3 regions of the Actinoallomurus acanthiterrae genome follow, and region 3 is predicted to be linked to each of the others. Evidence: riboswitches for the same ligand, from Rfam matches in the RefSeq annotation. Region 3 holds a riboswitch; each other region holds the start of a gene.

Region 1 (9,692 bases), 5.3 Mb from region 3:
CGTCCGTCAGGTCGCGGAGCGTGAACCGCAGGAAGTGCCGGCTCTTCCGCAGGCCCGCCAGGAGGTCCGCCCGCTCGCCCGTCAGGGTGGTCTCGCCGTTCGTCGTCATGGTCGCCGCCTTTATGGCCGTCTGGATTGTCCGTCGGAGACGACGTTACGCCGCCATGCGGTCAGTTTCCGGCCTCAATTGGCGGGTCCCGTCACACCGTCGCCGTGAAGGCGCGGCGGTAGGCCGACGGTGACGTGCGCATCGCCCGTACGAAGTGCGAGCGGTAGGTGACCGGACTGGCGAACCCGACGGTGCGGGCGATCTCGTCGACCGGCGCGGTGGTCTTCTCCAGGAGCGGCAGGCTCGCCTGGACGCGCTGATCGATCAGCCAGCGGGTGGGGCTGGTCCCGGTGCAGCGCGCGAAGTGGCGCAGGAACGTGCGGGCGGACATGTGCGCGCGGCGCGCGAGGACGTCGACGGTGATCTCCTCGCGCAGGTTGGCCATCGCCCAGGTCATGGCCTGGGCGATCCGGTCGTCGCCGGCGTCCCTGGGCACGGGCGCCTCGATGAACTGCGCCTGCCCGCCGTCGCGATGCGGCGGGACGACGAGCCGCCGCGCCACCGCGTTGGCGACGCTCGGCCCGTGGTCCCGGCGGACCAGGTGGACGCACAGATCGAGGCCTGCCGCGCTTCCGGCGCTGGTCAGCACGTCACCGTCGTCGATGTAGAGGACGTCGGGATCGACCCGGACGAGCGGGAAGCGGCGGCGCAGCAGGTCGGCGTACTGCCAGTGGGTGGTCGCCGGGCGGTGGTCCAGCAGACCGGCGGCGGCCAGCGCGAACGCCCCCGAGCAGATGGACACGATCCGGGCGCCCCGGTCGTGCGCCCGGCGCAACGCGGCCACCAGTTCCGGCGAGCACTCGCCCCGTACGTCGCTCACGCCCGGCACGATGACGGTCTCGGCCGCGGCGAAGACGTCCAGGCCGTGCTCGGTGTGGACGGTCGCACCGCCGACGATGGGCACCGGGCCGGGCCGCTCGGCGCACACCGTCAGGCGGTACCACGGCACGTCCAACTCCGGCCTCGGCAGGCCGAACACCTCGGTGACGATGCCGGTCTCGAACGGTGACATCCCCTCGTAGGCGAGCACCGCGACCGTCGAACCGGGCTTCGGCTGGATCCGCATGGCGGGATCCTATCGGTGGGCGGCATCCACGCCACTGTCGGCGGACGCACGCCGTCGGCCACGATCGTGGGCATGTCGAATGTTCTCGCCACCGCGCCGGCTCCTCCCGAGGAGGCCGCCCGCCACTTCGCCGCACGTCTGGCCTTCGAGACGGACGTGTCCGACGTCCACGCCGACCTGGAGGCCGGCGTGCCCGGCCTGGTCGTCGTCGACTCCCGCAGCACCGAGTCCTGGGAGCAGGGCCATCTGCCGGGGGCCGTGCACCTGCCGACCGCGCTGATCGCCGAGCGGGCGCCCCTGCTCGTCCCCCGCGACGCGACCGTCGTCACCTACTGCTGGGGCCCCGGGTGCAACGGGGCGACCCGCGCCGCGCTGGCCTTCGCCTGCCTGGGTCACCGGGTGAAGGAGATGATCGGCGGCTACGAGTACTGGGCGCGCGAGGGGTTCGCCGTCGAGACCGCGACCGGGCGGGTCAGCACGCCCACCGACCCCCTGACCGCCCCGGTGGCGACGGGCGCCTTCTGCGGCTGCTGATCAACGGGTCGTCGTCACAGGAGGGCGGAGAAGCGGGCGGCCTGGACCTCCCAGCGCCACTCGCGCTCCACCCAGGAACGCCCTCGCTTGCCCATCGCCTGCGCCGCGGACGGGTCGCGCAGCAGGCCGATGACGGCCTGGGCGATCGCGCGGACGGAGCGGCCGTCGACCACGACGCCGGTCTCGCCGTCGAGGACGGCGTCGGGCGCGCCGCCCGAGTCGCCCGCCACCACGGGGAGCCCGGTGGCGGACGCCTCTAGGTAGACGATGCCGAGCCCCTCGACGTCGAGGCCGCGCCGGCGGGTCCGGCAGGGCATGGCGAACACGTCGCCGGCGTCGTAGTGCGCCGGCAGCTCTTCCCAGGGGACGGCGCCGGTCAGCCGTACGGCGTGGGCGACGCCCAGCTCGACGCGGAGCCGTTCCAGGTCGACGCGGTACGGGCCGCCGCCGACGATCAGCAGGGCGGCGTCCGGCACCGCGCGCAGCACGTGCGGCCAGGCGTGGATCAGCGCGTCCTGGCCCTTGCGCGGGACCAGGCGGGAGACGCACACGACGACGGGGCGGTCCGCCAGGCCGTGCCGTGCCCGGATTTCCTCGCCGCCCGCGCCGGGACGGAAGACCGTCTCGTCGACGCCGGGGGCCAGCCGCCGCGTCCGCGTGACCGCCGCGGGCGACAGCGCGCGGGCCATCCGGCTGAGGGTGTAGTCCCCCAGGTAGGTCAGGACGTCCACCTCGTCGCCGATGCGGTGCAGCAGCCGCCGCGACCCGGGCAGGGCCGCCCAGCCCGCCTCGTGGCCGTGCGTGATGCCGACGAACCGCTCGACGCCCGACCGCCGCAGCGGCGCGGCGAGCAGTCCGAGGGGCGCCGCCGCGCCGAAGACGACCGAGTCGCAGCCCTCCGCCCGGACGATCTCGCGGGCGCGCCGCAGCACCGCGGGCACCGGGAGCATCAGCGTCGTCGGGTGCCGGACCACCGGGAACGGCTGCGCGGCGTCGAACTCCGCCGCACCCTCCCACGCGGGCGCGTACACGACGAGCGAACCCGGCGGCCGGCGAACCGCCAGGTTGTGCACGAACGCCTGAATGCCGCCCGGCCGGGGCGGGAAGTCGTTGGTCACGACGAGCGTCTTCCTCATCATTTCCAGCATCGCATGAGTGATCAGATTGACCTGACGCACCCCCGTGACCAATGCGAAACAGGGAGTTAGTGTTAGGACGCGTCATTTGTGGCCGCCCATCCCCGCCGGGCCCGCGATGTTACGGACCTGACGAGGCACGGCGGTGGGAGCTTCACGACGAGGAGGAGCCACCCATGACCGAGACCCCCCAACCCCCTGCCGGCCCACTATCCGGGATCGCCGACCCCGCCCCGCTCGGGCTCGCGGCGTTCGCCCTCACCACCTTCCTTCTCTCCGCCAAGAACGCCGGGTGGACCGACGGCACGGACGCCTGGCTCGGATACGCGTTCGCCTACGGCGGGCTGTGCCAGCTGCTCGCCGGCATGTGGGAGTTCCGCAACCGGAACGTCTTCGGCGCGACCGCCTTCTCGACGTACGGCGGGTTCTGGATCGGCCTGGCCCTCTACGTCCACTGGGTCGTGCCGACGGCCGCCGCCACCGCGGCGGCGACCAAGGCGAACCCGGAGGACCTGATCCAGAACGATCTCGGCTGGATCCTGCTGGCGTTCGCGATCTTCAACACGTACATGCTCCTGTGGAGCACCCAGGTGACCACGGCGGTGTTCGCGGTGTTCCTCACCCTGGAGCTGACCGAGATCATCCTCTTCATCGGCAACCTCTCCCACAGCAGCGGCACGGTGAAGCTCGGCGGCTGGATCGGCGTCCTCACCGCCCTGGTCGCGTGGTACACCTCGGCGGCCGGCGTGGCGAACGGAATGGGCGGCCGGCTCGCCCTGCCCGTCGGCGGGCCGCTCGGCGCCCGCCCGGCCGTCGGCGCGACGGCCAGCCCCGTCACCGAGTAGCCGTCACGTCCACCGCCCGTACGCCCTGGGCCCCGAGCTCAGCGGCGTGCGGGCGGCGGCACGGGGACGTGGTGCAGGCGCGCCCACGCCCGTCCCATCGCGATGCGCTGCGGCCCCGAGGGATGGGTGTTCCACAGCGCGTAGGCGAACGGGTTCGGCGACAGGTCGTCGAGGTCGCTCACGCTGAGGGACCGCTGCATCGCCGTGAACGTCGCCGGGTCGCGCGTCAGGTCGAGAGAGTGCACGTCGGCCCGTGCCTCGATGCGGCGGCTGATGAGATTCTCCGCGGGCCCGGCGATCTGGGTCAGGACGGTCACCGCGGCCAGCAACAGCGCGGTGGAGCGCGGGTCGGCCGCCGAGCGCACGCCGGCGCGGCGCAGCAGCCGCGGCGAGGTCATCACCAGGTAGAGGACGCAGGCGCCGGCCGCGACCCCGATCCCGCCGACGAGGGTCCCCGTCAGCACGTCGTTCCGCTTGGCGTGGCCGAGCTCGTGCGCGACGACGGCTTCGACCTCCTTCCTCGACTCCGACACGAGCAGGGTGTCGTAGACCACGACCCGCCGGGTCGACCCGAATCCGGAGACATAGGCGTTCAGCGTGGTGGTGCGCTTGGAAGCGTCGGCGACCAGCACGTCGCGGACCGGCACGCCGTCCGCGCGGGCCATCCGGAGCAGATCCGTCCGCAGCGGCCCGGCGGGCATCGAGCTGAAGGAGTTGAACAGCGGCTCGACGACCACCGGGTAGGCGTACGAGACCGCCGTGACGAGCAGGAACCCGCCCGCGGCCGCCGCCGCCCACCAGTGCCGGGGGAAGCGGTGGATCAGCAGGTGGAGACCCACGAGCGCCACGATCCAGATGACGAGGCTCACCCCGAATCCGGTGAGCTGGTCGGTGAGCCACGACCCCCAGCTCTGGGTCGACAGGTGATACCGCCGCAGCACGGACTCCGACCATGCTTCGAAGGGCAGCTCGATGAGCCGGGTCAGCATGGACAGCACGACCGCGACGGCGGCCACCCGCACGGTCCGCCGCCACAGCGGGACGTCCGCGGTCGATCGGCGCGACCCGGTGACCAGGCCGAGCAGCCGGGCGCCCCAGGGCGTCAGGCCCAGGACGAGGACGACGACCAGGCCGACCACGAGCGAGGTGTACGCGGGAGGATCCAGCGCGGCGGTGAAGGCCTCGCTGCGCGCGATCTGGTCCCGGGTGAAGTCGAGCGCCGGGTCGGCGGCGATCCGGCCGCCGGGCAGCGGATGCCAGGGCGTCACCACCGCGGCCACGGCGACCAGCAGCGCGCCGAGCACCGCCGCGGCGACGGCGGCGGTCCGCCGGGAGCCCTCCGACGGCGCCGCGCGGCCGGGTTCGCGATCGGACACGAGAGCGGTCGGCGACGCGCCGCCCGGCTCCGTCACGCGAGCTCCGTTCGCGGAGAGCCGCCCCGCCGGCTCCGCGGTGGGCTCCGTACCACCCGGCTCCGTCACCTGAGCTCCTTCCGCGGAGAGCCGCCCCGCCGGCTCCGCGGTGGGCTCCGTACCACCCGGCTCCGTCACCTGAGCTCCTTCCGCGGAGAGCCGCCCCGTCGGCTCCGCGGTGGGCTCCGTACCACCCGGCTCCGTCACCTGAGCTCCTTCCGCGGAGGGCCGCCCCGTCGGCTCCGCGGTGGGCTTCGTACCGCCCGGCTCGGTCACTTGAGCTCCTTGCGTAGGTAGGCGCGCCACTGCGCGGCGAACTCGCTCGAACCGATGCCGAGCACGGCCCGCAGGGCGCGGTCCTCGATCTGCGGGTCCCCCGCCTCGCCGGGCTCCGTCGCCGCGGTCCGGTACAACCTCACCAGCCGGCCCTCACCATAGCGTTCCGCGATCATCCGGCACGCCAGCCATGCCTCCTCGTACGCTGCGGACAGGCGCTCGCCCGAGCCGCTGAACGCGCTCCGGCCCGGTGGCGCGGCCGGCACGTCGCCGGCGGCCACCTCCGCGGCGAGCTCGCGTCCCGCCGCACGCGTCGAGACGCCGGCCTTCTTGTAACCGACGTAGTCGGCGAGTCCTTCGATCAGCCACATGGGGGTGCGGCTGTCGCGGGCGCCGCCCATCGCCACGTGCACGAGCTCGTGGGTGAGCACGACGTGCCGCCCCAGTCCGTTCAGGCGGTCGAACGCCGTGGGGGTGATGATGACGCGGTCCGCGCCGTGCTCCGAGTCGCCCGCAGGCGCGCCGCTGACGGTGGCGAGCGCGGCGATGTCGCCGAGGTTCCGGACGTCACCGACGAGCTCTTCGGCCTCCTGCTCCGTCGCCGGCGCCAAGGCGACGATCCGGCGTGACCATCCGTCGCCGACGACGTCGGAGACCAGGCCGACGCCCGTGTCGAGCCGGCGGGCGATGTCGCGCAGCTCGGCGGTCCGCGTCTCCGGCCCGTCGGTGGCGCCGGTGCCGTCCGCGACTCCGGAGTCGTCCTCTCCGATGACGAGGCTGCGCCGGCCCTGGATGACGGTGAGGGTGCCGCCGTCCCAGATCTGCGGGTCGTCGCGCAGGCCGTGCGTGGACCCGTCGCCGGACAGGAGCCAGCCCGCGTCCTTACGACGGGCGAAGGTGAGGTACTGGGTGTAGGCGACGTCGGCCGCGTCGAAACCGCGCAGCCGGTAGGTGAGCGTCAGCCGGGCCGTCCAGCCGTCGTCGGCGGCGGCCGCGGCGCGGGTGTCCGCGAGCGACTCGCGCCAGGTCGCCAGGGGGATCTTCGTCAGGTTGTCGAACAACGTCTCCTGCCCGGCGCGGAACGCCTGGGCCGACGGGTCGACGGTGGCGAGGAACGCCGCGCGGTCGTGGGCGAGGACCGCCCGGGAACGCCGCTGCAGGATGGCCGTCACCGTGGCCGTGCTGGGCGTGGGCGCCGCCGTGGCGCTGCGCAGCGACGCGGCGGTACGGCCGGCGCTGTGGTGCAGCGCGACGTAGCCGACCGCGATGACCAGGTGCAACACGATCGCCACCCCGGCCAGCGCGGCGACCCGTGCCTGCCAGGAGCCCGCCGACGACATGCGCGCGATAGTAGCGGGCGAAACTGAGAAGCCGGGGCCGCCCACCTGGACGACCCCGGCGAATCGAGCCGGTTCAACCGGCTCAGTACGGGCGAGCCGCGCCGTAGAACTCGCTCCGGTACCAGCTGTTCTTCATGTCGATCCTGACCTCGCTGATCCGCGTGCCAGTGTGCGCCGCGTGGATCATCCAGACCTTGTGGCCCTTCACCTTGGAGATGATCCCGGTGTGGTTGTTGTGGTCGAAGTACACCAGGTCACCGACCGCGAGGTTCTGCCACCGGATGTGGCGCGTGATATGCCGGTGCTGGTTGCCCGCGGTACGCGGCAGGCGGACGCCCGCCTTGCGGTAGGAGTACTGCACCAGACCGGAGCAGTCAAAACCCTTTCTGGGGCTAGAGCCTCCCCAGCGGTACCACTTGCCGATCTGCTTACGGGCGACGGCGACCGCCTTCAGACCGACCTCGTGACGCTGGCTCCAGGACTTGTGCTTCTTCTGCGCCGTGACGGTCGCCTGGGGGGTCGCGGCGTGCGCGGCGGGGACCGTCAGGGCGACGGGTGCGAGGACCGCACCCGCGGCCACCATGCCTCCGGCGAGGCGAAGGCGCAGGGACGAAGCGGTCGAGGGGTTGCGAGACAGGGGTCTCTCCTTCCACTACGCCTACCGGGTTAGCTGTCGGGTTCGGGCGTGGAAGCCGCCCTACGGCATGCCTGTGGGAGAACAGGCGCCCCGATTCACCCCCGTGAAGCCGCGCTCGTGCGCGGTTGGTTCCCCGGTTCCGCGTGCCCGCGGATTAGGCGCTCACGGCCACCCGTGGCCCCCCATGGACCACGTCGGTGATGACCGTTTCTCTGCATTCCTGACAAACCGGACCTGGCCCACCATCGGGGCGCTGTCCCTAGCGCCGCCGGTGGCGGAAACGCGTCCGGTCGAGCGGCGCATGGCGTGCGCCGCGGGTAACTCTCCGCACCGTGACCCGGTGCGGAAGATCGCGATGACGTGGCGGGCGTGCCGGATGCTCTCCGTGTCCCGGGAGTCTCCGCCCGGCCCGCCCTCGTCCGCTGTTCAGTTGCCCGGCGGTCCTCAGAGCAGCCGGCCGCCGCCCACCCAGGTGGAGGAGTACCAGGCGTCGCTCAGGTTGGAGATCTTCACGACGTCGCCGGTGTGCGGGGCGTGGAGGAACTTGCCCTTGCCGATGTAGATCCCCATGTGCCCGAGGTCGTGGAAGAAGACCAGGTCGCCGGGCTGCAGGTCCGCCTTGGACACCCGCCGGCTGGCGTCGTACTGGTCCGGCACCCAGTGGTTGAGCTTGATGCCGACCTTGGCGAACGCCACCATCGTGATCCCGGAGCAGTCCCAGACGTTCGGGCCCGCCCCGCCGAAGACGTACGACTTACCGAGCTGGGCACAGGCGAACTTCAGCACGATCTCCGCCTTGCCCGTGGCGAGGATCGAGCAGTTCTCCTTGGAGCTGCCGGGGTCGATGTTCCCGCCGAGCTTGTCGATCAGCCTCAGCTGCTTCTTGACGGCCGCGTCGGCCTGCGACTTCTGCTGCTCGAGCTGGGTCTTCTTCGCCTTGAGCTGCTGGGCCGCCTGCACGCGCAGCGCCTGCTCCCGCTCCAGCCGCTGGGCGGAGGCGAGGTACTGCTGGAACTCCGCCGAGCGGTTGTGCGCGATCTGCGTGAACGCCGACATCTGCGAGAGCACGGCGTCCGGGTCCTTCGAGCCGAGCAGCTGGGGGATCGAGCCGTTGTCCCCGGTCTTGTAGGCGTCGACGGCCAGCTGGGCGACCCGCAGCCGCAGCGCCTGGAACGTCTTACGCTCGGCCTGCACCGACTTGGAGAGGGCGTTGACCCGGCCCTGGGCGGCCTTGTAGTCCGACTTCGTCTTGTTGTACTGGTTGCCCAACTGGTCGACCTGGTCGTTGAGCTTCGCCAGCTGCTTCTTCGCCGCGCTCAGCGAGGAGGCGGGGTCGGCGTGCGCCGGAACGGCGGGCAGGGACAGCCCGGCGACGGCGATGAACCCGGCGGTCGTCACCGACCAGCGCGCGGTTCTGGACATGATCGTACGCTCCTTGGCCATGGCAATCGTGTCCTTAGAGCGCGCCCGCGCCGACGTAGTGCGAGCTGTACCAGGGGTTGCTCAGGCTGTCGATCTTGACGTACGACCCCGTGTGCGGCGAGTGGATGAACTTGCCGCCGCCGACGTAGATGCCGACGTGCCCGAGGTTGTCGAAGAAGACCAGGTCGCCGGGCGACAGGTTGGCCCGCGAGACCCGCTGGGTCGCGTTGTACTGGTCGGGCACGACGCGCGGGATGCTCACCCCGGCCTCCGCGTAGGCCTTCATCGTGAAGCCGGAGCAGTCGTAGCGCGGGCCGTTGCCGCCGTAGAGGTACGGGACACCGCACTTGCTGTAGGCCCACACCAGCACGGTGCGCGCCTTGCCGGTCGCCGATCCCGTGTAGCCGCCGCCGCAGTTGCTCGGCATCGGACCGCTGTCGTCACCGCCGCCGCCGGTGTCGGCAGCGGGGCCCAGCTTCTTGATCAGGGCCTTCTGCTGCCCGATCGTCTTCTCGATGTTCTTCTTCTGGGTGAGCGCGGCGTTCTTCTTCTGCGCCAGGTCGGTGGCGGCCTGCTTGGCCTGCGACTCCTGCCGCTGCAGCAACTGCGCGGCGTTCAGGAACTGGGTGAGCTCCGTGGAGCGGTTCTTCGACACCTGCGCGAACGCCGACATCTGGTCGAGCACGGACTGCGGGTCCTTGGCCGACACCAGGGTCGGGATGTCCGCGTCGTTCCCGCCGTTCTTGTACGCCGACGCGGCCATCTGCGCGACGCGGACCCGCAGGTCCGCCCAGGACTGCCGCTGCTGCTTGACCGAGGCGTTCAGTGCCTTGAGACGCTTGTCGGCCGCCTCCCACTGGGACTTGGCCTTGTTGTAGACGTTGTCCTGCTGGTCGGCCTGTGAGTTCAGCTTGG
Region 2 (9,692 bases), 2.3 Mb from region 3:
CTCGACCTGGCCGAAGAACGCCCAGACCTGTTCGGCGGTCACCTTGGGCAGGTAGCCGACCGTACGCGTGTCGGCCCGGTAGTCCGCCTCGATCATCTTGTCGCCCAGGGTCTGGAGGACGTAGGCGTTCCAGGCGAACAGCTGCTGTGCGCCCGCCGAGACCGGGGCGCCCCACGCGTCGATCCCCTTGGTGACCAAGTCGCGGCGTACCGCCTCGGCGTCGTCGAGCGCTCGGTACACCCCGATCCCGGCCTTCTGGATCGACTCCAGTGTCTTGGCCGGGACCTCTTTCTTGAAGCCCGCCACGACACGGGTCAGCAACCCGGGACTGTCCGCCATCTCTCTCCCACCGCCGATGATCTCCTGTGCCGTGTACGACGCGCTCAGCGACATCCGCGTTCCACACGGATCTCGGGAGAAACGGATCGTGGCCCGCCGAGGCGAGGAACCCCGTCGGCGTCAGGGACCGAGTAGTTGAGTGACCAGCGCGTCTGCGGTCCACTGCTCCCATCGCTGCGGGCTCCAGCCGCGCCGCGCCGTCAGGAACTGGTACATCTCTGGCGTCTGCATGGCCAGCGCGATGTCGACCGCGGTCGCGACATCCAGACCGTCATGTAGCGAGGTCTTGTCGGCCAGGGTGGTGATGAGACGTTCCTGCACGGTGGCGCGCTGGGTGTTGTTGGTCTCCCACAATTCGGCGATGTCGGGATCGGCGGTGGCGGCACCGCGAACGATGTTCAAGACGGGCGCGACCCGTTCGTAGATCTGGCGCGATGCTCTGGCCTGCAGTCGTAGTTGCGCTCAATCCTGAAGGGCGTCGGCCGTCGCGTCGACCGGGCGACCGGGCGAGCGGGGGAGCGGGGGAGCGGGGGAGCCGATCAGTGGGCGCCGTGGTGGGCGAGCTCGTGGTGCGGGTCCTCGCCGTGGTCGGTGTGGTCGGTGTGGACGGTGGCCGCGGTGAGCCGGGGAACGGCGTGGATGAGGGCGTGCTCGGCGGCGACGGCGAGCTCGTGGGCTTCGACGACGGTCAGGTGCGGATCGACGACGATGTCGGCCTCGGCGCGCAGCGCGTGGCCGATCCAGCGCATCCGCACCTGCCCGACGCCGCGCACGCCGTCGATGTCCGTCAGCGCGGTCTCGGCGGACTCCACCAGGCCCGGGTCCACCGAGTCCATCAGCCGCCGGTAGACCTCGCGGGCGGCGTCCTTGAGCACCAGCAGGATCGCGGCGGTGATGAGCAGGCCCACGATGGGGTCGGCGGCACTCCAGCCGAGGGCCGCGCCACCGGCGCCCAGCAGGACGGCGAGGGAGGTGAAGCCGTCGGTCCGGGCGTGCAGGCCGTCGGCGATCAGCGCGGCCGACCCGATGCGGCGTCCGGTGCGGATGCGATACCGGGCGACCCACTCATTGCCGATGAACCCGATCAACGCGGCGATGGCCACCGCCCACAGGTGACCGATGTCGCGCGGGTTCAGCAGGCGGTCGATGGCCTCATAGGCGGCCAGCGCCGAAGAAGCGGCGATGGTCACCACGATGGCGATGCCGGCCAGGTCCTCGGCGCGGCCGTAGCCGTAGGTATAGCGGCGGTTGGCCGCCCTTCGGCCGAGCACGAAGGCGATGCCGAGCGGAACCGCCGTCAGCGCGTCGGCCGCGTTGTGGATGGTGTCGCCGAGCAGAGCCACAGATCCCGACAGTGCGACGACCGTCGCCTGGATCACCGTGGTAAGCCCGAGGATGCCCAGCGACAGCCACAGCGTACGCATGCCCTCGCGGGAGGTCTCCATCGCCGTGTCGACCTTGTCCATGGCCTCGTGGCTGTGCGGAGTGACGAAGTGCGCGAGCTGGTGGCGGATCCGCGCCCACCGGCCATCACCGTGATCGTGGTCATGGCCATGGTCGTCGTGAGCGTGCTGACGCTCACCGTGGCCGTGGCCGTGGCCGTGGCCGTGGTGGTGCTCGTCGTGAGCGTGGTCGTGCTGGTCGTGGCGGTGGGGTTCGTGAGTGTCGGTGTGCTGGCTCACGGGCGGTTGCACCTTTCGCGGCTCGGGGCGGGGGATGGGATTGGACTTCGGGTCGCGACGCCTCCATTATGTGCATATGAACGCACGCATGCATCTATCAGGTGCGCACGGCTCGCAGGAACCAGATGATGGCAAGCGGATAACGGTGGCCGTCGAGGTGCTCGGACTGCTCGCCGACCGCACCCGCCTGACCCTGCTGCGGCGTCTGGGTGAAGGCGAAGCCGACGTGACGACGCTGGCCGAATCGTGTGCCGCGTCGCGTACCTCGGTCAGCCAGCATCTCGCCCGGCTACGCCTCGCCGGGCTGGTGACGACCCGCAAAGAGGGCCGCCGTGTGATCTACAGCCTGGGCCACGGGCATCTGCGGCGACTGGTCGACGAGGCGCTGAGCGTGGCCGACCATCAGATCGGTCATCTGCCGGCCCACGACTGACCTCGCCGGGGAGCGCGCGATCGGCGCGGGTATGCCCGAGTGGTGACAGATATGTAGCGAATCAGACACCATGCTTCGCCATATTGGCTGCCGCACGACGTCAAGGTCGGGGGCCGTGGTTCGCGGCGGGCAGGGTGATCCAGACGTCGGCTCCGCCGTCGGGAGGGTTGACGGCCCCGTAGGTGCGCCGTACGTGTGGGCGATGGCGGCGGTAATGGCCAGGCGCTCCGCAAGGGCGGGATCGAGATCGTCGAACTCCACAACCACAGCCTCGACGAGCAACCCCGCCTGTTCTACATGCACTTCTGGGCCACCGGCGACGGCGTCACCCTCGCCCAGGAACTCCGTCCGGCCCTGGACGCCACCAACCTCAAAGCCGCCACCGGGTAGGGAGACAGTGGATGCCCGCTGGGCCCCGGAACGACTCTTACTCCATCAGCAGGAAGGTCACTACAGATGAGGCGCGCACTGTCGTCGCTCGTCGCCATGGTCGCCGCGGCCGTGCTCGCGGCATGCGGGGGCGGCGCGGCGAACACGGACCAGACGATGACCGGCCATGCGGCGGAGGGGCACGCGGTCGCCGTTAACTCCATATCGGTGACCGCGGGCCACAACGCCCAGGACGTGATGTTCGCGCAGATGATGATCCCCCACCATCAACAGGCGATCGTCATGGCCGACCAAGCGGCCACCAGAGCCTCCTCACCGCAGGTCAAGACGCTGGCCGCGCAGATCAAGCAGGCTCAGGGCCCGGAGATCCGGAAGATGACCGGCTGGCTCAGGGACTGGGGAGCGCCGATGCCGTCCCCGGGCGGCATGCACATGGCCGAGGGGATGATGTCCGAACAGGACATGAAGAGACTCGGCACGCTGTCGGGCCGCCCCTTCGACCGGATGTTCCTGCAGATGATGATCAGACACCACCAGGGCGCCGTCACCATGGCCAGGGCCGAAGAGTCCCAAGGCTCCAACCCGGACGCCAAGGCCCTGGCGGCCTCCATCATCAGCTCCCAATCCGCCGAGATCGCCAAGATGCGCCACATGCTCACCGGCATGTGACCCAGGGGGACCGTACGAGGCCCGGCGCCACAAACGATTCAGGTCGTGAGGGCTTCCGGTGCGGTCCGACAACTCGCGGTACCGCCGCGTGAGAACCGTCACGGGCGGCTGGCGCCCTCGTAATGGGCTACCCAGTATGGATTCGACAGGCTGTCGAGCCTGATGAAGTCACCCGTCTTCGTCGCGTGGATGAACTTCCCGCCGCCGACGTACATGCCCTCGTGACCCATGCCGAGGAAGTAGACCAGGTCACCGGCCTGCAGGTCGGACTTGGAGACATGCCGAGTCGCGGCGTACTGGTCGGGCACGACCCGCGGGAGGTTCACACCGGCGGCGCGCCAGGACATCATCGTCAGCCCGGAGCAGTCGTAACCCTTCGGGCCGGTGCCACCCCAGATGTAGGGCTTGCCGATCTGGGCGTAGGCGTACTCCACCGCCTTACGCGCCGGCCCCGAGGCAGGCCCGTTGTAGGTGCCACCGGCTCCCGGGCCGGGTGGGCTCGCGGATTCACCGGCCTTGCGCAGGAGGCTCTTCTGCTTGGCGATGGCCTTCTCGACGGTGGCCCTGCGCTTCTTCAGCTCGGACGCCTTCTGCGAGACGGTCTGGTAGGCGGATTGGGCCTCCGTCTGTTCCCGGCGCAGACGCTGCGTGGAGGCCAGGAACGCCGCGAGCTCTTGCCCGCGGTTGTTCGACAGCTGAGTGAACGCCGACATCTGGTTCAGCGCCGCGTCCGGGTCCTTGGATGCGAGCACGGTGGCGGTGGTGGAATCGAGGCTGCCGGTCTTGTACGCGTCGGCGGCGATCTGCGCGACCCGGGCGTGCAGTCGTTCGTAGACGCGCCTCTCGCTCTTCGCCTGGCTGTTGAGCGCCTTGAGCTTCTTCTTCGCGGCGTCCAGCTCGGTCTTGGCCTTGTTGTACTGATCGACGATCTTGTCGACCTGGCCGTTGAGCTTCTCCAGCTCCTTCTTCGCCGCCGCGGCCGACGGCTTGGGCGCGGCCTCGGCCGGGGCCGCCATGAGGGCCACGGTGACCGTGAGCGAGACCGCCGCGTACAGCCTGAGCGATCGAGGCCGCCGCAGGTGACCTGCGGCGTACGCGTTCGTGACCGGGCGATAGAACGCCACGTGAGAGCTCCTCTCCTTGGCCGCCTACCGGGTTAGCTGTCGGGCTCGGGCCGGAGTAGCCCTACCGGAGCGTCGTACGCTCCGGATTCGCCCCTCAAATCTCGGGTCCCCGGTTCCCTCGTGGGATTCGGCGGTCGGCCGTGCCTCGTGTGAAGCATGGGGCGGCCGATCTCTGACGGAGTGTAGGAGATTTTTGGCGCGCTTTGCCACCTGTCGGACCGAGCGGATGCGTCCTCTGACCAAGCGTGACACCTCGGCATGCGGCGTACGTCGGGGAGCGGGGCTCGGTGCCGGACGCCATGATGGCGGGTGTCGGTGTGAGTCCGACGAGGCCGGCGGCGCTGATCGCATCGGTGCGGGGGTTGCCGCCTCGACCATCCTCCGATCCCGCCGTTGCCGCGCGGACTTCTCGCCGTCATGGAGCGGATCGGAGGCCGGGGGAGATGTCCGACCGGACCTCTCCTATGTCAGGTAGGAGTTAGGCTCTGGCGAGAGGGCTGCCGCGCGTGCCGTACGTGGCGGCGCTTGGGCTGGTCAGCAGAAGAACGGCGTCGTGGCGAGCCAGCTCGCCGAGATCACGGTCGGCAGGGCGACGGAGGTCATCGCCGTGATCCACGTCAGGCGCCGGGTGAGGCCGTTGTCGGCGATGGCGGGCGAGGTCTCGAGCCGGGCGAGCCGTCGATCGAGGGCTGACGCACCGGCACTGTGAGCGGCCAGACCGCCGATCGGGTTCGGCGCGATGGCCAGCTTCCGCAGCGCGACCGCCACCACGTGGCGACCCCAACGTCGGGCGGCGACGTCGTCGGCGGTCATCTCCAGCAGGATGGGCAGGCAACGGCGGGCGTCACTGAAGGTCGGCAGCCAGAACAGCGCGGCCCCGAGCGCGTCGACGGCCGTGAGGAACAAGTGATGGCGGTAGCGCAGGTGTGCCCGTTCGTGGGCGAGGACCGCCTGGAGCTGGGTGTCCTCCAGTTGGTCGAGAGCGCCGCTGCTCAGCACGATCGGGCGCTTCCGTGACGGAACACAGTAGGCGATCGGTATCGGGTGATCGAGAACGCAGACGTCGTCGATATCGCCCGGATACCGCACGACGAACTGCAGTGCCTCCTGATGGCGACGGCGCTGCGTCACGGTGCGCCGGTACCGCTTGACGGCCACGTACGTCGCGGCGACCGCGCTGAGGAGAAGGGCGACGTTGAAGGCGTACGAGGCCGGACCGCCGCCTCCGTTGTGATGGTGCCAGCAGTCGGCCACCCGTTCCGCGACGCGGTGCACCAGGCCATGCCGGCCGGTCGACACCACCGCGATGACGCCGATGAGCGCGGCGAGCGTGCCCGCCAGGGTTCCCAGCCATACGAGTGCGGCGATCCGGGGAATCCGCTGGCACCAGGCGCTCCGGCTCAGCAGCGGGCCGGCGCTGGCGCCGAGGGCGACGGTGACCGCGCCGAGCGTGGCGAGGGTGTTCACGGACGTGATTCCGTGGGGGCCGAACGCTGGGCGAGTTCCACCAGGAGCCGGTGCGCGTCCTGCGGGTCGATGGTCTCGGCGAACCGGGCCAGGACGGGTCCGCGGTCGGTGGTCTCCGCCAGTGCCTCGGCCATCACCTGCGCGACGTGATCCTCACGGCTGCGCGTCGGGGCGTACCGCCATGCGTTGCGGTCCGCCGTGCGGGCGAGGAAGCCCTTCTGGACGAGCCGGTCAGCGACGGTCTGCACCGTCGTGTATGCCGACCGCTTCGCGGATCCGGCGTTCACCTTCTCCATCAGCTCGCGGATGAGCAGCGGCTTCTGGGCATCCCACAGCGCCTCCATGATCGCTCGCTCGAGCGGCCCTGCGATCGCCACCTGTCCGCCTCCATCCCTGAGCCCGCACCATTGTGACCTATCGATTGAGATCCATATACCAGCTCATGCCTTCGCCGAACGTGAGCAGGACGACCTCTTGCTCGCCGATGAGCGATGGACGGGCTGGCAGCGGGCCGACGACGGTCAGGCGCCAGCGTTCCGCTTCGGCTCGATGTCCCGGGACGAAGCGGTACCTGCCGAGATCGGGATGCCGCCAGTAATCGATGACGGCTTCCACGCGCCACGTGAGGCCCTCTTCGCCCTCGATCCACGTCGGGCGCCCGACGCCGTCGAACACGTCGAAGGTCACTGTCACGCGCCGCACGGCACTCCGGCTCCGGTCGGTGCATGCCTGGAAAGTGGCCGTTCACGTCCGGAGAGGGCCCAGACGGGCGAGTGACTCCTTCGCCGCACCTGGCGGGGTTCACGGCGCACGCGACCTTGTGGTCGATGTCTCGGACCGACGTGATCGATGAGCATCTCCTACAAAGGATAGTAGGACCTGGCGTGCTGCAGCAATCCAGGCTGGCGGGTGGCCGCTGGCCGTCGTGGATGTCTTGCTTACCTCGGGTGGGGATGGAGGGGGTTGTCGCTTCCGGTGGCATTTCTACTACATTGTGTCGGAGTTAGGGTTGCGATCCACCTCCAACCCGGGGGTCCGGCCCCCACCGTCGTGGCCTCCGGCGGTCCCGTTACCGGGGCACTGAGGCGTCCTCCCTAACCCCTGTGGGTCGGAAATAGCGTGCCGGAGGAAGCCACCGACACGAAGAATGAGGAACGCATGCAGTACACGAGGCTGGGAAAGTCCGGGTTGCGCGTCTCCCGCATCGGCCTGGGATGCATGAGCTTCGGCCGGGATGAGTGGAATCCGTGGGCGATGACCGAAGCCGGACGTCCTGGAGGGCCGCATCGAGCCGGGTCGGGTGTTCGACCGCACCGTGGGTCTGGACGGCGTACCGGACGGCTATCGCGCCATGGCCGACCGTGAGGCGCTGAAGGTCCTCGTCAAACCGTAAGGCGACGGCTCCTACGGTGCTCATTCCGCAGGGGCGGGCGTGCTCGGCCGGAAGTGAGGTCAGCGATGCCGGGGTTCCCGCGTGGTCGCCTTTGCCGCGGCCGGCTCCCGGTCGAGCGCGACCATCACGTCGTACTCGGGGGTGCCGGGTGCCGCGTGGTAGGCGACCAGGCGCCGGCCGGAGCCGTCCTCCAGTTGGAGCGAGTGGTAGGCGAAGGTGAAGGTCCCGGCGTCGGGGTGATGGAAGGTCTTGGTGCCGTGGCTGTGGCCTTTGACGTCGTAGCGCTCCCACAGGCGGGCGAAGTCGGGGCTCTTCGCGAGGAGTTCGTCGACGAGGCCGGTCAGGTCGGGGGCGTCCGGTTCGATACCGGCCAGAGCGCGCAGGCGGGCGACGCAGCCGCGAATCTGGTTCTCCCAGTCGTCGAACAGGACACGGGCGGTGGGGTGGAGGAAGACGTAGCGCACGATGTTGCGCTGGTTCTCCGGCCAGTCCTCCAGCTCGGCCATCAACCGCAGCCCGCCGGGATTGGCGGACAGCAGGTCCATGGTGCGGCTGACGATATGCGCGGGATGGGGGCGCAGGCTCTCCAGCATCAGCTCAAGGCCGGGATCCACGGTCCGGGCGAGGACGGTGGCCGACCGCTCCGGCGCGGCACCGCGCGCGGCGCAGGCGGCAAGGTCGCGCAGGTGTTCGCGTTCAGGTTCGTCCAGCAGCAGCGCGGCGGCGAGGCCATCGACGACGGACGGACTGGGGTTGGTCTCCCGGCCGCGCTCCAGCCGCGTGTAGTAGTCGATGCTGACCCCGGCCAGGGTCGCCAGCTCCTCGCGGCGCAGCCCGGGCGTACGGCGCAGGCCGGGTCCCGCCGACAGGCCGACCTCAGACGGCGTGACCCGGGCGCGGCGTGCGCGCAAGAAGCGCCCCAGCTCACTGCCGCCTTGGTGCTCACGTGCCATGCACCCCAGTGTGGCAGCCCCGCAACCGGCCGTGACAGCCACGTGGGGACCCTGCCACACCCCGGAACGCGGCTCCCCGGCCCAGCACGGTCGGTCCTGACCGCCGATTGGGCCCTTTACGGCATGGTGCGAGATGCGTACCTTCTCGTCAAGGATCTTTACTCGCGAGTAAAGCAGCGACGAAGGTAATCGCCATGCGCATCTCCCGTACGGCTACGCTCGTGTCGCCGGCCGCCCCGTCGCAGTCGGGCTTGGGCTTCTTCCACGGTCCGGGCATCAAGGACAAGGACTTCCCGGTGCCCAACGCGATCACCGGCAGCCTGTCGTTCCTGGCCGATCTCCGCTACCCGGACGGCGTCGCGCGGCGGCCGGCCCTGCGGATCAAGGCGGGTTCCGGTATCGGGTTCGGTGGCAGCACGCCGCCCAACGCGACGGTCGTGGTCGCGCCGTACCACCACCACATCGAGGGGCTGACCGCGTCCCCGCAGCAGTACGGCGGCCGTCCCGGGGTCGTGTCCAGCGAGCTGCTGCGCTTCGTCGGATGAGCCATGCCCCCGTCCCGCTGCGCCGGAAGCGGCCCGATGACCTGGCCGGGCTGCTGCTGCCGCACCTGCGCGCCGTCACCCAGGAGATGGCCGACGAGATCTGCGGCCAGGTTCCGGAGTACGCGCGTTCCGCGGGCAGCCCGTACGCCCGGCGGATGCGGCAGAACATCACCCGGACCGTCGAGCGCTTCATGCAGGCCGCCGCGGCCGACGGCCCGGTGCGGCTCGACGATCTGATCGAGATGTACGCCGGGCTGGGCGCCCGGGAGGCCCGGCAGGGCGGCAGCCTGGAACGGCTGGAGACCGCGATCAGAGCCGGCGGCCGGGTCGCCTGTCGCCGGCTCATCAAGGACGCTTATCGGCTGGACTGGTCCAGGGACACGCTGGCCGCGCTGACCGACATGCTGTTCGGCTTCCTGGACGAGATCTCCGCGGCCGCCGCGCGCGGGTTCGCCGACGAGTCCCGCTCGGACCGTGAGCGCGACCGGGCCCGGCTGCGTGATCTGATCGTGGCCGATCCGCCCGCGAGCGAGGCGGCCATCGTGGCGCTGGCCCGTTCGGCGGGCTGGGAACCACCCCGCACCATCGGGGTCGCCGCCGTACTGCGCGAGCAGTCCGCCCCGCCGATCCTGCCGCCGACCGTGCTGGCGCACTGGGCCGACCCCGTCTCGTACGTCATCTTCCCGGATCCGGACGG
Region 3 (9,692 bases):
GGCCGATCCGGCCGATCCCGAGCGGTAGTAGTGCACGCGGGTGATGTGGGCCACCCGGTGCTCCTGCAGCAGCAGGCCGGTCGGCGCCGTGGGGTCGGACCGGACCGTCGTCACGTCGACGCCCTCGGCCCGGAGCGTGCGCAGGACCAGTTCACCGAGCTCGTCGGCGCCCACCACACCGGCCCAGCGGACACGGTGCCCGAGGCGCGCCAGGCCGATCGCGACATTCGTCTCCGCGCCGGCGATCGAGAGGGTGAGCGGGCCGCCCAGCCGGAGCGGGCCGTCGCCGCGCAGGGCGGCCATCGTCTCGCCGATCGTGACGACCTCGATCGTCCGGTCGTCGCCCATCCGGGTGCCTCCCCTGTCCTCGTCACCGCCGGCCGCCCGGCGGCGCCCGCCCACGGACCGTCGTCGCGTCACGCCGGCGTCCCCCCTCTGGATTCACCGCTGCCGGTCACCGGACCATCCCCCGGGCCAGGGATCCTCGCCACGTCACGCCGACGCTCCTCCCCTGCGTTCACCGCACCGGTCACCGGAGCCTCGGCCCCGGCCAGGGATCCGCGTCGCGTCACGGCGACGCTCCTCCCACGCTCTCACCACGGTCGATCGGCCGTCCGCGGCCTCCGGCCGCGGACCGTCATCGCGGCAATCCGTCGTGCCTTCCCTCGCGACGCGTCGCGGCACGTCACGTGGTCCAGGTTGCCACCGCACGTCCGCCATGCCGGTCACCACTCGGCCAGGGATCCGTCGTCGTGCCGCCATACCGGGTTGCGCCAGGCGTGGGGGCGGCGGTCGGCCTCGCGGACCGCGGCCTCGTCCACGGAGACGCCGAGGCCGGGCAGGTCGCTCCGTGCGGCGTACCCGTCGGTGAACGTGAACGGCGCCCGGTCGAGAACGTAGTCGAGCAGTTCGGCGTCCGTGTTGTAGTGGATGCCCGCGCTCTGTTCCTGGATCAGGAAGTTCGGCGTCGCGAACGCGACCTGCAGGCTGGCGGCCAGCGCGATCGGTCCCAGGGGGCAGTGCGGCGCGAGCTGCACGTCGAACGTCTCGGCCAGCACGGCGATGCGCCGGGTCTCGGAGATGCCGCCGGCGTGCGAGAGGTCCGGCTGGGCGATCGACAGGCCCGCCTGGAGGGCGGGCAGGAAGTCGGCGCGGGAGTACAGGCGCTCGCCGAGCGCGAGCGGCACGGTGGTGCCGCTCGCCAGGTCACCGAGCCGGGCGAGGTACTCAGGGGCTACCGGTTCCTCCACGAACATGGGGTGCAGGGGCGCGACGGCGGCGATGATCCGCCGGGCGGCGGGCACGGTGGCGCGGCCGTGCGCGTCGAGGGCGAAGTCGCGTGAGGGGCCCAGCACGTCGCGGGCGATCTCGGCGCGCTCGACGATCGCGCCGATCTCCGCCGCGGTGGGCACGCGGGACAGGCGGCCGGAGACGTTCATCTTCACGGCGGTGAAGCCGGCCTCGACCTGCTCGGCGAGCGCGTCGCGGAGCCGCGTGGGCTCATCGCCTCCGACCCAGGCGTAGACGCGGACCCGGTCGCGGACCGGCCCGCCCAGCAGGGCGTGCACCGGCGCCCCGTAGTACCGGCCGGCGAGGTCCCACAGCGCCTGGTCGAGTCCGGCGACCGCGCTCGACAGCACGGGGCCGCCGCGGTAGAAGCCGCCCTTGGTCAGCACCTGCCAGTGGTCCTCGATCCGCAGCGGGTCCTGGCCGATGAGGTACTCCGCGAGCACGTCGACGGCGGTGCGCACCACCTCGGCGCGGCCCTCGACGACGGGTTCGCCCCAGCCGACGAGGCCGTCGTCGGTCTCGACGCGGCAGAACATCCAGCGCGGCGGGACGAGGAAGGTCTCGATCCTGGCGATCTTCATTCCTGTTCTCTGCCCCGATCTTTCCGTTCCGTACGCGTATTCAGGTGAGGTTCGCCGCGGACCCGGTCCAGGTCGCGCCAGGACTGGAGGAGGAGTGCGCGCATGGCCTCCTCGGCGGCGCCGGCGTCTTCGGCGCGGATGGCCTCCAGCACCGCGCGGTGGCTCGGCACGGCGTCGGCGGTGCCGGCCGCGCTGTGCACGAGCGCGTCGCGGCTCGCCAGGCCGGCGCCCATCATGACGTCCATCCGGATCAGCAGCTCGTTGCCGCTGGTAACAAGGAGCGCCCTATGGAATTCCAGGTCGGCGGCCGTCGTGGCGTCGACGTTCCCGCGCGCCCGGTCCATCCGTTCCAGGGCCTTCTGCAGGGCCGCGAGCTGCGCGGCGTCGCGCCGTCGCGCCGCGAGCCCGGCGACGCTCGGCTCGATGATGCACCGGATCTCGTGGAGGTCGTCGAGGAAGGCGTCGTCCGGCCCGGCGGCGAACTTCCACCGGATGACGTCGCCGTCCAGGAGGTTCCAGTCCGCCCGGGGCCGGACGAACGTGCCGCGCTTGGGCCGGGCGGAGATCAGCCCCTTGGCCGCGAGGACCTTCAGCGCCTCGCGCAGCGCCGTCGAGCTCACGCCGAGCCGGTGCTGCAGCCCGGCGATGTCGATGCAGTCCTCCTCGGCGAACTCCCCGGTGAAGATCATGTTGGCGACGGCCTCGACGGTCTGTCCGTGCAGCCCACGGCCGCCGTAGGACGCCACGACGTCAGCCCCCGTCCCGTTCGGCGGGGCGCGTCACGCGGAACGCCGAGCCTGCCCCTGGCCGCCGCCCGCGACCCCGGGCCCGCCCCGTATGACGCGTCACGCCGAGCCCCGGCAGCGATCCACGGCGCTCGACCCGCCCCGCAGCACGCGTCACGCCGAGTCCCTTGTAACGCTCCAGCCGCCGTCCACCGTCAGGGTGCTGCCGGTGACGTAGGAGGCGTCCGGCGAGGCGAGGTACGCGATCGCCGCGGCCACCTCGTCCGGCTCGCCGAACCGCCGGAGCACGGTGGCCTCGACGCTCCTCGCCCGGTCGTCCTCGGCGACGCGGTCCCAGGCGGCGGTCATGATCGGGCCCGGGATGACGCAGTTGACGCGTGCCTCGGGGCCGTACTCCACCGCGAGCTGCCGGGTCAGCGCGACGAGGCCGCCCTTGGCCGCCGCGTACGCCGGGTGGCCGGGCAGCCCGACGAGGGCGTGCACCGACGAGGTGATCACCATGGCGCCGCGGCGCTCGGCGATGCCGGGCAGGAGCCGTCGCGCGCCCAGGAACGCCGCCGTCAGGCACACGTCGATCTGGCGGCGCCAGGAGTCGGGGGACATGGCGTGCGCGGGCGCGACCTCGACGACGTACGCGTTGCTGACCAGGACGTCGACGGCGCCGAACGACTCCTCGGCCGTCCGTGCGGCGCGCTCCCAGGTCTCCTCCCGGCTGACGTCGCCTGCCAGGAACACCGCCCGGCCGCCGGACTCCCGGACGCGGGCCGCGACGGCCTCGCCGTCGGGCGACACGTCGACGATCAGCACCGCCGCGCCCTCCGCCGCCAGGCGGAGGGCGGTCGCGGCCCCGATGCCGGACGCTCCTCCGGTCACCAGGCCGACCCTGCCGGCGTACCGCCCGGACGTCGTCTCGCTCATGACCGTCGCCCCTCCCTCACCGGCCCACTCGTACCCCGCGATTCAACAGGAAGACGAACGGCCACTCGTCCGGGCTGACACGTACCCGACGGGTCGGACCGGGGAGCGGTGAGGCCGGACCGGGCGACCCTCGTACGGCCGAGGGTCAGGGCATGGCGGACGCCGGGACAGGCGGCGGGGCCTGCGCCGACGCGATGGCCCGTCGTCGTCGGCGGTCCGGGGCGTGGGCCGCCATGGCGGCGGCTCCGCTCCCGGGCGCCCGCATCGAGGATGGATCGGTCCACAGGACACTGCTGACCGATTCCGGCCACAAAAACCCGACAACTAACCATATTTTATTATTAATACCACGACACGGCTCAGAACGGCGTAAGTGTGACGGTTGCCGAGGTGGGGGCGTTGTCCTGGATGTAGGAGGCGTGGCCGGCCACGTCGTCGAACGCGAAGCCGTACGCCGCGCCGTCCCGGGACGCCTCGTGCATCGCCCGCGCGTAGTGGTTGGTGACCGATGCCCGGTAGAACCGGGCGTCGTCCGTGACCGGCTGGCTCGCGTCCGACAGCAGCGTCGACCGGTTGAACGCCGCGCCGAGGATCGCGGCGACCGGGCCGGTGACCCCGTCGTTGGGCGCCGCGAGCGCCCCGTCGCAGAAGAGGACGTCGCGGGTCGAGGGCCGGGCGATGGACGCGGGCGTCCGGCTTCCGCCGGTGAAGGACAGGCGGTCCCCGGCGACCTTCCCGGTGAACGTGCCCGCATCGGTCCGGACCGTCAGCGGCGTCCCCCGGTACCGGGTCCACACCTCGTTGATGTACGCGTCGTAGTAGTCCGCCGGGAACAGCCCGGCCTCGATGCCGTGACCGGGCGCGATGACGCGCATCCGGTCCCCGGCGACCAGCCGGGCGAACTCCGGCTGCTTCGCCACCGCGGCGAAGATCTTGTCGCGGCCGCCGTCGACGAGGGTGCCGGTGGTCTGCGTGCGCGCCCCCGCGAGCCGGATGGCGAGCGGGACGCTGAACATGTCGACCATCGTGGTGTTGCAGAACATGCCGGCGTCGTTGTAGGTGAACTCGATCCAGTCGTGCAGGATCGCGTAGTTCGGGTCGGTCTTCACCCAGCCCGCCGGGTACTGCAGGGCCGGTTTGCCGTTGCCGTCGGTGACGACCTTCAGCCGCAGGTGGTCGCCGAGCGAGAAGTAGACCCGTCCGGACATCTTCGGGAGGACGACCGTGGTGTCTCCCGAGCCCTTCAGCGGGATCGCGTAGTCGGTGTTGCCGCCGGACCCGTTGTCCGACGCCGCGCAGGGCACGAACCTGCCGTCCGCCGTCACACGCCCCTGGGTCCCGGTCGCCGGGTCGACGCCGACGATGTACATGAAGATCGACCCGCTGGCGTACCGCCCCGTCCGGTTCACGACGGTCAGCGGCAGGCCACTGGCCGTCGCCGAGGTCCGCCGGGCACGGGCGGCGGGGGCGCACCCCGCGAGCGCTACGGCGCCGAGGGCGGCGCCGGACGCGAGGAACGACCTTCTGCCGATCATCCTGCTGTTCACGAATTCCCCTTCTTCGGAGACGACCGCGGTCAGGTGTCCAGCGAAGCGCCCGGGGAACCGTGGCGACAGGCGCTTAAGGCCCGCTTCAGGATCGGTTAATGATGCGATGAACGACCGCGCTCCGAGCGCGAAGCGGATCGCCGTACGGCGACGATGAGCGGAACGTCCGCCCGGCCGCGCACCTCGCCGCCGAGCCCGGTGGCCGCGCCGAGCCCTTGATCCCCTTCACGGCGCTGTATAGCGTCCCGGTCGGATCATGCTCCTTCCCCGCCAGACCCAAGGAGAGATGTGACAACCCTGCGCACCCTGTCCCTGACCGTCCTGGCCGCGGCCACCGCCGTGGTGACGATGGCCGGCCCCGCCCTCGCCTGCCCACCCGGCGGCGACGACGAGGACCAGACGACCAAGCCCGCCGTCCAGCAGGACGTGATCGCACATCAGATCCACGCCGCCCCGCTGCCGCCCTCCAGCGCCGTGAAGGGAGTACGCCTCGCGGCCACCCTCCCCGACGCCAAGGGCGCGATCTCCCTCGGCTTCCTGACGTACGGGCACCGGAAGGTGATGTACGTCTCCGGGCAGTTCGGCCTGAAGACCTATGACGTCACCGACCCGGCCGCGCCGAAGGCGCTCGGGACGCTGTCCATGCCGGGCATGTGGGAGACGGAGGACACCGAGGCCGACCCGCACCGCAAGCTCGTCTTCATGGCGCGCGACCCGCGCGCCTTCAACGGCAACACGCACACCGGCGAGTCCGGCGTCTACATCGTGAGCCTGGCCGACCCCGCCAAGCCGGTGCAGCTCGCGTACGAGAAGATCCCCGCCGGGCACACGACGAGCTGCGTCGACGGCTGCCGGTACCTCTGGACGGGCGGCCCGGCCAAGGCCGACTGGATGCCCGCCGACTGGGGCGGCCGCCCGGTCTGGGTCACCGACGTACGGGACCCGCGGCATCCGCGCACGTTCGCCCAGCCGATCGAGCTGGGCCGCAACGACGGGACCACGGACTACGTCCACGACATCCAGGTGGACGCGACCGGGGTGACGTGGGCGTCCGGGCGCGGCGGCATCCGCGGCTACTGGACCGAGGGACGGCACTGGGACCCCGTCCAGCGCACCATGCGCGTGGCCCGCGCCTGGGACCCGATCCCGTACGCGGGCGGCGGCATCAGCGAGACCGCGGCGCCGTCCAAGTTCATGCACAACTCGTTCCGGCCCGTCGGGTCGACCGCCGACGAGGCACCGGGCGGCGGCGACCTCATCTACGCCACCGAGGAGTCGTTCAACCCCGGCTGCGCCGACGACGGCCGGCTGGTGATCGCCTCGCTCCGCGGCTCGTACGGGGGCGAGGGCTGGCGGTCGACTCCGGACAAGCCCTTCCGCCTGCGTACGGTCGGTACCTGGAGCGTGGCGGGCCAGGAGGGCAGCCGGACGGACACCGACGACTGCTCGGCCCACTACTTCTCCGTGCACCACGGCGTCCTCGTGCAGTCCTTCTACTCGCAGGGCACCCGCTTCCTCGACGTGCGGGACCCGGCGCATCCGAAGCAGGTGGCCTACTTCCGGCCCGCGGACGCCATGTCGTGGGCGCCGTACTGGCATGACGGATACGTCTACGTCGCGGACAACACCCGCGGGATCGACGTCCTGCGACCCGACTTCCGCTGAGGAAGTGTCGGCCTGAGTGCCGTGTTCGTCACTTTTTCTGGGGTGGCGAGCACGGCACTCGACTTTTTCGCGACGCCGCCGCGCGACGGCCACGGATGGCTCCGCCGCACGTGAGAGCACCTTTTCGGGCGTTGCCCGGCCAGCGGGCAACAGTCGCAGCTACGCTCGGTGAGCAAGTGGTACCAGACTTTCGTTTCCGAACGCGTTGCCGTTGTTGCGAGAGTTCGGCTAGATTTCGCCGAGATCGGGCTGTGACCAACCTCCAACCAGGGGGTTGCAGGCCGACCGCCTAATCCCGATGACGCAGCCAGCGGCGCGGGAGCCGGGGACCCATCTGTCCCTCGGGGTGAATCCGTCACGCACGGTAGGGCTCCTCTCTGGTCCGAACCCGTCAGCTAACCCGGTAGGCGGCCTAAGGGGAGATATGGATTCGATAGGTCAGAAACTGCTCGAGGTCGCCAAAGGCCAGCTCGGTTACCACGAGAAAGCCGACGGTTACACGAAATTCGGTGACTGGTACGGCAAGCACGTCGACAAGGACTCCTCCTACACGGACGCTCCTTGGTGTGACATGTTCCTCGCGTGGGCTGCCAACAAGGCCGGCGTCGAAGACTGGACCGGGCAGTTCGCCTCCACTCCCGACCACGCCCAGTGGTTCAAGAAGCACCACGCCTGGGGCCACAAGGCCGAGCCCGGAGCGATCGTCTTCTTCTCCTGGTCGGGTGGCAAGAGCATCGGCGACATCGAGCACGTCGGCATCGTCGAGCGCGTCGACGGCCACACGCTGCACACGATCGAGGCCAACCACAACAACGCGCTGCTGCGCGCCACCCGGGACATCAGCCAGGTCGTCGGGTTCGGCTACCCCTCCAAGGTGAAGGTGAAGGCCGCCCCCGTAACCGCCCAGCAGACGGCGCAGACCGACCAGAAGTACGCTCCTAAGCACGCCGCTCCCACGCCCGCGGTCAAGGAGATCGGCCAGGACCCCCTGGCGCAGGTCGACACGCACACGGTCGCGTCGCACGACCCGGCGCCCGCGCCGACCTCCCTGCCGGACCAGCAGGCCGCCCTCACCGGGCTGCTCGCCGTCGTCCTGTTCGGCACGGTGGCCCTGGCCGTCGGCAAGTCGAAGGTCAAGGTGCCCGTCGCGGCGCCGAACGTCCGGGTCCGCAAGCGCGGCAAGCACCACCGCACGCCGGTCGAGCTGCCCGCCGAGGTCAGCGTGGCCGACCTGGATGCCGCCGACGCCGGCACCATGGTCATGCCCGTCCTGTCCGCCGAGGCCGCCGCGGTGGCCGAGGACAAGGAGTTCTGGGGCAAGATCTCGGAGCTGGAGGAGGACGTCGAGCTGGCGTTCTGGAACACCCTGCACGCGGCGGTGGCCCAGAACAGCTCCGAGTCCGAGTCCGTCCTCTCCTGAGCGAGCGCGTCCGAACGTCACACCGGTCCCCGTTTCCTCCCGATCCGGAGGGGCGGGGACCGTGTGCGTCTAGGCGCAAAGGACCAGCCCCCGCATCACCCAGAGTGACCATCCTCCGATCCCCCGGGCCATCTCCGCATGTTCCCGTTGGCCGCCCCGTCACTATCCGTTAATCTCCAGCGAGTCGTCACCGGCCGAGAGACGGCCGGACCGCCGAATCGCCCGTCGCGTCAGCCGACGCGCCGGGGAACCGGGGACCCACTCGCGGAGCCACGGGGCACCTTCCCGCCTTCGCATCCGGGGTGAATCCGCGCCCGTCACCGACGGTGCGCGGTAGGGCTTCTCTTCCGTCCGAACCCGTCAGCTAACCCGGTAGGCGGCCTGAGGAGAGGAGCACTGGATGGCGTCATCGCACCCCGCGGACAGCCGCGATCCCCATCATCCCGGGAAGGGCACGGCCCGCCGTACGACCGCCGTGACCGTGGCCCTCGTCGTCGCCGGGCTCGCATCGCCCGCGCTGGCGGACACCGCCCGGCCCAGTACCCGCATCGACGCGCTCCGGCAGCGCGCCGACCAGCTGAACAACCAGTTGGAGCAGCTCACCGAGCAGTACAACGGCCTCAAGGTACGGCTGGAGCAGGCCCAGCGGGCGGCCGTCGTCGCCGGCCAGACCTCCGCCCGGGCCGCGCAGGCGCTCAAGGCCATCCAGCACAAGGTCGGCCGGCTCGTCGCGATGCGCTACATGAGCGGCACCAACGACGACACGCCGACCCTCCTCGCCGCCTCCGACCCGCGCGCCGTCCTCGACCGGGCCGCGACCCTGCACTACTTCACGCAGCAGGACGACACCGAGATCCGGCAGCTGACCCACGCCATTCAGAACGCCCAGTGGACCGGCCAGGACGCCCGGGAGCGCGCCGCGCAGGCGGCCCGGCTCAGGGTCCAGCTCGCCCGGCAGCGCGCGGCCATCAAGCGCGACCTGGAGAAGGTCCGCAAGCCGCTGTTGCAGGACGCCGTCGAGCGCGCCGGCAAGGGCGAGAAGGTGCCGACCATCCCCGGCGGCCCCGGCAAGGCGGTCGGCGCCGTACGGGCCGCGCTGTCGCAGCTCGGCGTGCCGTACGTCTGGGGCGGCGCGGCGCCCGGCCGGGGGTTCGACTGCTCCGGCCTGACCATGTGGGCCTACAAGCAGGTCGGCGTCAACCTGCCGCACTACGGCGGCGACCAGTGGAACGCCGGCGTCCACGTCTCCCGGGACCAGCTCGAGCCCGGCGACCTGGTGTTCTTCTACTCCGACATCCACCACATGGGGATGTACCTCGGCGACGGGAAGTTCGTCCACGCGCCGCACACCGGCGACCACGTCCGCGTCGCGGACCTGTCGACCCGCCCGTTCGCCGGCGCCGTCCGCGTCGTGTGACGGCCGCCGCCCCCAGGGCGGGTCGCGGCTTCCCGATGCGATGGACCCGGGCGGCCGTACGGCCCCGGACGGATCGCTCCCGCCACCTCGCGGATGCGGAACGTCCCG

What was found. Region 3 has a riboswitch for cyclic di-AMP ahead of ACYVF7_RS19015 (CHAP domain-containing protein). Riboswitches for the same ligand answer to the same signal wherever they lie in the genome.
Region 1: it holds a riboswitch for cyclic di-AMP, as region 3 does, so the genes downstream of both, ACYVF7_RS43470 (C40 family peptidase) here and ACYVF7_RS19015 (CHAP domain-containing protein) in region 3, are expected to answer to the same signal.
Region 2: it holds a riboswitch for cyclic di-AMP, as region 3 does, so the genes downstream of both, ACYVF7_RS29485 (C40 family peptidase) here and ACYVF7_RS19015 (CHAP domain-containing protein) in region 3, are expected to answer to the same signal.

Annotation. Positions count from the first base shown of each region.
Region 1 covers NZ_BAAHCO010000001.1:9,220,973-9,230,664, forward strand. The annotation lists gene ACYVF7_RS43435 (DinB family protein) at 1-109, opposite strand, end outside; gene ftrA (transcriptional regulator FtrA) at 201-1,175, opposite strand; gene ACYVF7_RS43445 (rhodanese-like domain-containing protein) at 1,248-1,709, shown strand; gene ACYVF7_RS43450 (glycosyltransferase family 4 protein) at 1,724-2,845, opposite strand; gene ACYVF7_RS43455 (acetate uptake transporter) at 3,022-3,690, shown strand; gene ACYVF7_RS43460 (M48 family metallopeptidase) at 3,729-5,171, opposite strand; gene ACYVF7_RS43465 (hypothetical protein) at 5,375-6,718, opposite strand; gene ACYVF7_RS43470 (C40 family peptidase) at 6,801-7,301, opposite strand; cyclic di-AMP (ydaO/yuaA leader) riboswitch at 7,359-7,526, opposite strand; gene ACYVF7_RS43475 (C40 family peptidase) at 7,800-8,777, opposite strand; gene ACYVF7_RS43480 (C40 family peptidase) at 8,812-9,692, opposite strand, start outside.
Region 2 covers NZ_BAAHCO010000001.1:6,202,515-6,212,206, reverse strand. The annotation lists gene ACYVF7_RS29515 (hypothetical protein) at 1-393, opposite strand, end outside; gene ACYVF7_RS29510 (hypothetical protein) at 460-741, opposite strand; gene ACYVF7_RS29505 (cation diffusion facilitator family transporter) at 879-2,021, opposite strand; gene ACYVF7_RS29500 (ArsR/SmtB family transcription factor) at 2,098-2,454, shown strand; gene ACYVF7_RS29495 (DUF1259 domain-containing protein) at 2,650-2,844, shown strand; gene ACYVF7_RS29490 (DUF305 domain-containing protein) at 2,911-3,513, shown strand; gene ACYVF7_RS29485 (C40 family peptidase) at 3,612-4,637, opposite strand; cyclic di-AMP (ydaO/yuaA leader) riboswitch at 4,643-4,780, opposite strand; gene ACYVF7_RS29480 (M56 family metallopeptidase) at 5,172-6,104, opposite strand; gene ACYVF7_RS29475 (BlaI/MecI/CopY family transcriptional regulator) at 6,101-6,481, opposite strand; gene ACYVF7_RS29470 (hypothetical protein) at 6,519-6,797, opposite strand; gene ACYVF7_RS29465 (helix-turn-helix transcriptional regulator) at 7,557-8,450, opposite strand; gene ACYVF7_RS29460 (hypothetical protein) at 8,645-8,995, shown strand; gene ACYVF7_RS29455 (PucR family transcriptional regulator) at 8,992-9,692, shown strand, end outside.
Region 3 covers NZ_BAAHCO010000001.1:3,911,163-3,920,854, reverse strand. The annotation lists gene ACYVF7_RS19045 (sugar kinase) at 1-420, opposite strand, end outside; gene dgoD (galactonate dehydratase) at 726-1,871, opposite strand; gene ACYVF7_RS19035 (FadR/GntR family transcriptional regulator) at 1,868-2,617, opposite strand; gene ACYVF7_RS19030 (SDR family NAD(P)-dependent oxidoreductase) at 2,771-3,535, opposite strand; gene ACYVF7_RS19025 (glycoside hydrolase family 64 protein) at 3,895-5,070, opposite strand; gene ACYVF7_RS19020 (LVIVD repeat-containing protein) at 5,371-6,747, shown strand; cyclic di-AMP (ydaO/yuaA leader) riboswitch at 7,024-7,173, shown strand; gene ACYVF7_RS19015 (CHAP domain-containing protein) at 7,172-8,167, shown strand; cyclic di-AMP (ydaO/yuaA leader) riboswitch at 8,369-8,563, shown strand; gene ACYVF7_RS19010 (C40 family peptidase) at 8,568-9,584, shown strand.